One region of the Pseudoalteromonas sp. L23 genome, then DNA from elsewhere that is predicted to be linked to it. Evidence: predicted binding sites of a transcription regulator. Region 1 holds the regulator's gene; the other holds the start of a gene.

Region 1 (4,219 bases):
CAAAAGCAAGTGATCGAACTCATCAACCACACAAAGACAATTTATTATGACCAGTAAAATCATTAACAAACTAGTTTTCATCGGCTTGCTTGCAAGTTCTACTCTAGCAATTGCTGCAGAACAAAATGAAGTCATTATTGATGCTGGCCGTCAGCAAGCTCAACTGCAAAGCAACATCGGTATTTTTGAACAGAATGTTGTTATTATTCATGGCAACAGAAAGATAAATGCCGATCGCCTAGAGGTCCACCGCCGCGCGGAGCTCGGCATTAACAAGCAACTGCTTGTGGCAACTGGCAGCCCTGCCACTTTTAGCGAACGTCAACCCGATGGCAACTTACTAGAAGCCAAAGCAAATGAAATCCGTTACGACGTAGCGAAGGGAACCCTAGTGATTTCTGGTGATGCTGAAATCAATCAAACTGGGCAAAAAATCAATGCTCAAGTCATCACCTATGACATTGAAAAGCAATTGATCAGCGCTGAGCGCTCAGACCAAGAAGACTCTCGAGTAAGAACCATCCTTGTTCCTGTTGATGACAAAAAAGACGCTAAAGAGAAAAAAGCGCAGGAAGAAGGTAACAATTAATGAGCGAGCTCAAAGCAACTGGTCTAGCAAAGAGTTATAAAGGTCGTCAGGTCGTCAAAAATGTTGGTTTAAGTGTTCAGGCTGGCAGTATTGTAGGCTTATTAGGACCAAATGGTGCAGGTAAAACCACTACGTTCTACATGATTGTAGGGTTAGTACCAAGCGACAAAGGCTATATTCAGATTGATGACGAAGATATCACTTTGTTACCGATGCACAGCCGTGCACGACTTGGTATTGGCTATCTACCGCAAGAGTCTTCAATCTTTAGAAAACTCACGGTCTATCAAAATTTGATGGCGATTTTAGAAACTCGAAAAGACTTATCTAAAGTTGAAAGAGAAGCTGAACTAAACGAGTTACTGGATGAGTTTAATATTCAACACATTCGCGACTCACAGGGCATGGCATTGTCGGGAGGCGAAAGAAGACGAGTCGAAATTGCTCGCGCTTTAGCCGCAAACCCTAAGTTTATCCTGTTAGATGAACCTTTTGCTGGTGTTGATCCTATTTCGGTGTTAGATATAAAGACAATCATAGAGCACCTAAAAAACCGTGGTATCGGTGTGCTTATCACCGATCATAACGTTAGAGAAACACTGGACGTATGTGAAAAGGCCTACATCGTTTCACATGGTGAGTTAATCGCTGCAGGCACGCCAGAACATGTTTTGGCAGATCAAACCGTAAGAGATGTCTACCTAGGCGAACAATTCAAGCTATAGTTAAGACGTAGTATTAATAACTGTTAAAAAGGATTGTTAGAGATACATGAGGCAATCATTACAGCTGCGCATGGGGCAGCAACTTACAATGACTCCGCAACTGCAACAAGCCATTCGCTTGCTGCAGCTTAGTACATTGGATCTGCAACAAGAAATACAAGAAGCATTAGACAGCAATCCATTGTTGGAAGTGGAAGAAGGTGATAATACTGACGGCGAAAACGCTGACCAACACAGCCAAGAAAAGAGCCGTGCTGACGACAATCAAGATTCAGCCGATGAAACGCAGGTTAGTGACTATGAGATAGACTCAGATACCGCCATGAGCAAAGACACTGTGAGCGATGACCTTGCCATGGATGTCACTTGGGACGAGTATATGAGTGCAGCGCCTGCTGCAAGCTCAGGTCCACTTCCCGATGACGATAATGTTTATCAAGGGGAAACCTCTGAATCTCTCCACGATTATCTCATGTGGCAACTCGAACTGACACCATTTAGTCCAACAGATAGAGCTATTGCGATTGCGATTATTGAAGCGGTCGACCTGTCAGGCATTCTAACACTGTCTTGCGAAGACATTTTAGAAAGCATTAATGACGAGAATAGCGAAGAGCCTATTGAGCTAGATGAAGTCGAAGCCGTACTCAAACGCATTCAGCTTTTTGACCCTGTCGGTATCGCAGCGCGTAGTTTACAAGAATGCTTATGCATTCAGCTAAACCAATTCGCCCCAGATACCCCATGGATTGCCGAAACAAAAATGATCCTGACAGAGCATATCGACTTGCTTGCCAGCCGTGACTATCGAACTTTGGCTAAGAAAACGCGCCTTAAAGAAGCCGATCTCAAAGAGGTCATGACGTTAATACATAGCCTTAACCCAAAGCCTGCGGCAAGCATTATTCATGAAGAGCCTGAATATGTGATCCCTGACGTATCGGTGAAAAAAGTAAAAGGTCGTTGGGTCGTAGAGCTAAATCCTGATGCTATGCCTAAAATAAGAGTAAATGACCATTACGCTGCGATGTCTAGAACGGCGAAATCCAGTACGGATAGTCAGTTTATTCGCTCACATTTACAAGAAGCAAAGTGGTTTATTAAAAGCTTAGAAAGCCGAAATGATACTTTATTAAAAGTTACCAATTGCATTGTGCAACAACAACAGGCATTCTTTGAACATGGCCCCGAAGCAATGCGCCCTATGGTGCTAAATGATGTTGCTGAAATGGTTGAGATGCATGAGTCCACAATTTCCCGTGTGACAACACAAAAATACATGCATACACCTCGGGGAATATTTGAGCTGAAGTATTTCTTCTCTAGCCATGTAAGTACGGAAAATGGAGGTGAGTGCTCTTCTACAGCAATTAGAGCACTTATCAAAAAGCTGATAGCTGCAGAGAATACCGCGAAGCCATTGAGTGACAGCAAAATTGCAGATATCTTAGCAGAGCAAGGAATTAAGGTAGCGAGACGTACGATTGCAAAATATCGTGAATCCCTAGCCATTCCACCGTCAAATCAGCGTAAAAGCTTGATATAAGACGTAAAACCCAAGAAGGAAAAATGCTTATGCAACTAAATCTAACTGGTCGCCATGTAGAAATTACTGACTCATTAAGAGACTATGTCACCAACAAGTTTGCGAAGCTAGAAAGGCACTTTGATCATATCAATAATGTGCATGTGATCCTTGATGTCGAGAAACTAGTACAAAAAGCAGAAGCAACATTACACGTAAACGGCGGCGAGCTATTTGCATCAACAGAGCATCAAGATATGTATGCCGCAATTGATGGCCTTATCGACAAGCTAGATCGTCAAGTTATTAAACACAAAGAGAAGCTCACTCGACACTAAGATGAAATTAAGTGAATTAGTGAACAAGGACTGCAGTAAAGCTGCGGTCCTTTTTAATAGCAAAAAACGTATTTTAGAATACATCAGCGAACTGGCTCATAGCCAAATTCCAAATACCAGTCAGCATGCTATCTTGGACGCCTTAATGGCGCGAGAGAAATTAGGCAGCACAGGGATCGGTAAAGGCATTGCCATTCCCCATGGTCGACTTGAAGGTTTGGATAAAATCCTTGCAATGGTGCTTGTCAGCGAGCAAGGGATCCAGTTTGAAGCCATAGATAAGCAGCCTGTCGATATTTTTGTCGCGTTCATCGTACCCGAAGGTGATAATCAACAGCACCTGAAGACCTTAGCGGCGATTGCTGATACACTCAAAGACAAGTCTTTTTGCAAAATGCTTAGACAAGCAAAAAGTGACGATGAGTTATATACAGTGATCCAAGGTGAACTTGATGAGTGATGAAGAAAAAGGACTCGAGCTTATCATTATCAGTGGCCGCTCAGGCTCTGGTAAATCTGTAGCGCTTCGAGTATTGGAAGACTTAGGCTACTATTGTGTGGATAACATTCCGGTCAATTTGCTGCCGTCTTTAGTCCGCAGTGTTTCGGACAATTATAATAAAATTGCAGTCAGTATTGATGTTAGAAACTTACCTAAAGAACAGGACGAGTTTAATGACATTCTTGAATACTTACCAGGCTTTGCCAAACCTACCCTGTTTTATTTAGACAGTGACGATCAAACCCTGATAAAACGCTTCTCAGAAACACGCCGTTTGCACCCTCTTTCACTGCATAATCTTCCATTAGATGTTGCGATAAAGAAAGAACGGGAATTGTTAGACGTGCTGATCACTCGCGCCGATTTTCTCATTGATACTACAGGCCTGAGCGTTCATCAACTTGCAGAAGATATCCGCGAAAAAATCTTAGGTAAAAAAGACAAACAACTCATTATTACCTTTGAATCTTTCGGCTTTAAACACGGCATCCCAAAACAAGCGGATTACGTTTTTGATGCGCGCTTTTTACCCAACCCACA
Region 2 (4,219 bases), on a different contig from region 1:
CTCCCTCGTTTATGATTATATTCTCATCAGTACCTCTCAATGACGTTTTTGCAGCTTTACCCTCATACCAATAATCCCACTCTGCGCTAGACATAAGCGGCCTGCTGCGCTCTGGATTAGAAATGTAGTAGCCTTGCCTTGCGATGAAAGCACCGGGAAATCCAGATAACCACCAATTCATGTAATCATATGCCGCATCTTTAACATGGTCTTTGGTTAAAGCTGATAAACACATCACCCCATGCCACGCACGATAACCTTCTTTAGGTGAAGCGTATACCACAGGCACTCCCTGTCCTCTACAGGCACTCACACCTGGAGAAAACATGCTTTGAATATGGACTCGTTTATCTAACATGAACTGGACTGATTGAGGAACAGAAGTCCAGAATCCAGAGAAATGGCCTCCACGTTTTTTTTCTAAAAGCACCTTAAACAATTTATCAATTTCTTGAATCGTCATATTGCCTATGTTCTGAAAACTCACTAATCCATTTGCTTGGGCAGCCAGTGCGAGATCAAAAATCCCTATCGTCGGCGCATTGACAATCCCCGTTTTTCCTTTATTTGATTCATCTAAAAGCCATCCCCATGACTCAGTTTCATATGCTTTCCCCTTAGCAATAAAGTTTGTGTTATAACCAAAAGAATCTACATTATGAACATAGGGAAGAAAGCTTATACGCTTAGATTCGGAACTGCCTAAGCTCCCGTCACTTTGGACATATAAAATTTTGTTTGGAGCATCTCCAGCACCTATGTTTGCGCTAGGAGTTAATCTACCAACTTTCGTCAATGCATTAATTTCTTTCCAATAAGTAAGTCGATCAATTTCAATTGGTTGTATCGCACCGGCTTGCCAAAGGATATTAATTGAATCAGACCACTGCTCATAAAGGTCAAATGAACTAGGATCGGCTGCGGCTTTCTGTAAAACAGCAGCGGATCCCATTGGGGTATACTCAATATTAATCCCCAACTCTTTCATTGCTCGTAACCTAAGAGGCTCTTGAAGCGTGACATGTGTCCCCATTACCCTCAATGTGGTTCTATTTCTTGCGAACACATAGGGCGCTTTTAGTGCTAACGCGGAAGCAGTGATACCCGCTCCACAAGCTCTCAAAAACTTTCTTCTATCAATTTGACTCATTCTGATACCAGTAAGTTAAGCTAAGAAATTCAAATATAGTTTATAAGCTCTATTAAAGAACTAGATTAATTTGGGTGATTAGGTTAAAAGTATAGATAAAAATAGCAACATCATTTTTATCTATTAGTAACTTTTCACAAGAAATAGGCAAAAGCGATACATAACAATGGGACTAAAAGCAAATGTTTGAAGAGGTCGCTGAACTTAGTGATTGTACAATCGTTGTTGTAGAAGACTCCCCTCTGACTCAAAAAGTACTTTGTGCTTGCGTCGAAGATATTTGCAACGTCGTTGCATTTGAAAGTGCCGAGAAAGCTGTAGAGTACATCAAGCTCACTCTACCCGACTTGGTTTTAATGGATTGGATGCTAGAAGGGATAACAGGTATTGAAGCCTGTACAGAGCTACAAAAAGACCCGATAACTGCCAGAATTCCTGTCATATTTGTAACATCAAACATTAAAGAAAATCAGCAGGAAATGTGCTGGGATGCAGGTGCGGTTGATTTCATCAGTAAACCAATTGTTGCACGTACACTATTTAACCGCGTTATTACTCACTTAAAGTATAAAAAGCAAGCCGATCAACTGAGAGAATATTCATACGTAGATGGACTAACAGGTGCTTTTAACCGCAGACTTTTCGACTCAGATCTCGATAAGCATTTTCGCAGCTCGAAACGCGCAAATAGTCCATTAAGTATCATCATGCTAGATGTTGACTATTTCAAACTATATAACGACGAGTATGGCCACCTTATGGGTGATGATGTTCTGAAGCTTTTTGTTGATTCGGTACACCATCAGATCCGGCGGCCATTGGATGCGATATACCGCTATGGTGGAGAAGAGTTTGCAATTTTACTTCCCAACACCCCCTACACTTCAAGTTTGGAAATTGCCAAAAGAGTGATCCAAAGCTTTTTTGAATCAGCTATTGCTCACAATAAATCGCCTTTGAATTATGTCTCCGTTAGTGCTGGTGTGGCTACATACATTAGCAGTGAACATACTAAGATGACACACTTTGAATTATTACTAAACGCTGACAAAGCTTTGTACAAAGCTAAGGGTAACGGGAAAAATAGAGTTTGTGGTGCAAACTAAATAAGCAATAGCCCAGTTAAGATACCTCTATGGCTCGATACTACATAATGGGCACAACCGTAAAACTATTGTACCTATAACCAAAATTTTACTCGTTTTTTTAAAAGACTAATTCTTGAAATTATCAAATTCGGATTTGGTCAAGCGGCCATCCTGATCAGAATCCAGATCTTTAAATCTTGCCATCAAGTAGGGGTTTATTTTTGACTCAATCAAGGTTATGAGTCCATCTCTATCAATATCATATTTGTCAAACTCAGAACTCGCCTGTGCGCTTACTGAAAGAAAGCTAAGAAAAGTTACTCCTAGTGATGCTACTAAAGATTTCATAAAATGTTCTCCTTTACCATAAGTCATCGTATAAACGAAAAGCTTTACTAATAGGCCTGTACCATCAAAGTTTATGCCAAGTCAGAGAGCCGAATAGATTTCAACTCAAAAAGAGTAAGAAAACCGCAGTGGTAAGAGTCGATTATCGAAGCACTTAAAATAGCAATTCTGTTAGTTCACTGCGCAGCCCCACCTTCTTTTGAAGCCGACTAAGTAATAGTTTCTCAACAGGAGACAAGGAGGAATTAATTACCTATGTAAACATTACACCTTTGAGTTAATGCTTAACAATATTTGAAGCAGATTAATTTAAAGATAGTCATTTTTATTATTCACAATCATTTAGTATTGTAAGCTAAACTCACTGAGTTTCTACCACTTTCCTTTGACCTATAAAGCGCCTTATCAGCTTCTTCAATTAGCTTATCTATGGTTTCTCCGTGTTCAGGGAAAGTCGAAACTCCAAAGCTTGCTGTTAGTTTAAACTTTTCATTAGAACTAAAGCGGTTAGAGCTATTTTGGATATTTCTCCTCAACTCTTCAGCAATTGTTACTCCTTCAGAGCTAGGGCGGTTAGGCAAGAGTATTATAAACTCTTCCCCACCATATCTAAAGATGTGAGCATCACGAGGCACAGCTGACTGAAGTTTAATTGAGACGATTTTTAAAGCCTCGTCCCCACATAAGTGACCAAATTGATCATTGAGCTTCTTAAAATGATCTATATCACAAATAACCAAACAGAACTGAGTTCCAAAGTTTTGCGCATTTTCTAATATTAAAATAGCTAATTCATCAAATTTATGTCGATTAGGAAGGCCTGTGAGTCGATCGCAAGAAGCCATGTGCTCCAGCTCGGCTTGTTGTTTGAGAATAGTCTCTTTCATACAATTAAATGTATGAGCTACAGAAGCCATTTCACATGGTATACCTATATTAATATTATGTTCGACGTCACCTGTAGCGAACTTAGTCGCCCCTTCTGTTAGCTTGTTCATACTACTTATCAATGATTTATTTATAATTAACAACCCTGTTATACCGAATAAAACTGATAGCAATAAGAAGAAAACAAATATTTTTTCAGATAAAAAAGTTGCCTCAAGTGAGTTATGGTGAATTTGGGTGTTTTCGTCCTGAATAAGGTAACTCATGTTTGTTAACGCATGCCCCAACTTCTCTAAGTTTCCTTCGGCTTCGATAATTGCTTTGTCAACCTCCACCTGATTTGTAGTTGATAATGAAGAGGAAATCCTATCCAAAGCTGCAAAAGCATAATATTTCGCCTGCCTATATTCACCTTTTAAAAGTTCGTTGGGCTCTGCTGAGTGCAGTTCTATTATATCTAAGCTTTGAGATAATTTTTCATACGCTTCATGAAACTCTTTGAAGTACTGCTCTTCTTGGCTAATAGCAAAGTCAGCTAATGAGGTAGTTGCTTCAAGAGTCGCAATCTGCATCTCGTTTATCGAGTTAAGTCCTTTTTGCTGTTTCCCTGATAGGGTAAGCAAAGGCTCCACAATATGAGAATGTACGAAGCTAAAAGCAATTATTGAAAATAAAAAAAATGGAACAATGGTAACAATAAGCCCCGATGTCAACCAGAAGCGCAAGGAACGCCCCTGCCAGAAGT

Evidence for each region. The regulator sigma-54, encoded in region 1, starts transcription at its own class of promoters, with help from an activator protein. The targets are predictions, from matches to a motif close to GTTGGCACGNNNNTNGNNT.
Region 2: L3V43_RS23240 (EF-hand domain-containing protein) is a predicted target of sigma-54. The motif match lies at 2,649-2,667, and genes of this name have one in related genera.

What each region holds. Positions count from the first base shown of each region.
Region 1 covers NZ_JAKKCW010000004.1:42,872-47,090, reverse strand. Annotated here, with positions in the region: gene lptC (LPS export ABC transporter periplasmic protein LptC) at 1-57, shown strand, start outside; gene lptA (lipopolysaccharide transport periplasmic protein LptA) at 47-589, shown strand; gene lptB (LPS export ABC transporter ATP-binding protein) at 589-1,314, shown strand; gene L3V43_RS08915 (RNA polymerase factor sigma-54) at 1,361-2,860, shown strand; gene hpf (ribosome hibernation promoting factor) at 2,890-3,177, shown strand; gene ptsN (PTS IIA-like nitrogen regulatory protein PtsN) at 3,179-3,637, shown strand; gene rapZ (RNase adapter RapZ) at 3,630-4,219, shown strand, end outside.
Region 2 covers NZ_JAKKCW010000031.1:2,795-7,013, forward strand. Annotated here, with positions in the region: gene L3V43_RS23230 (extracellular solute-binding protein) at 1-1,150, opposite strand, end outside; gene L3V43_RS23235 (diguanylate cyclase) at 1,333-2,256, shown strand; gene L3V43_RS23240 (EF-hand domain-containing protein) at 2,365-2,586, opposite strand; gene L3V43_RS23245 (GGDEF domain-containing protein) at 2,925-4,219, opposite strand, start outside.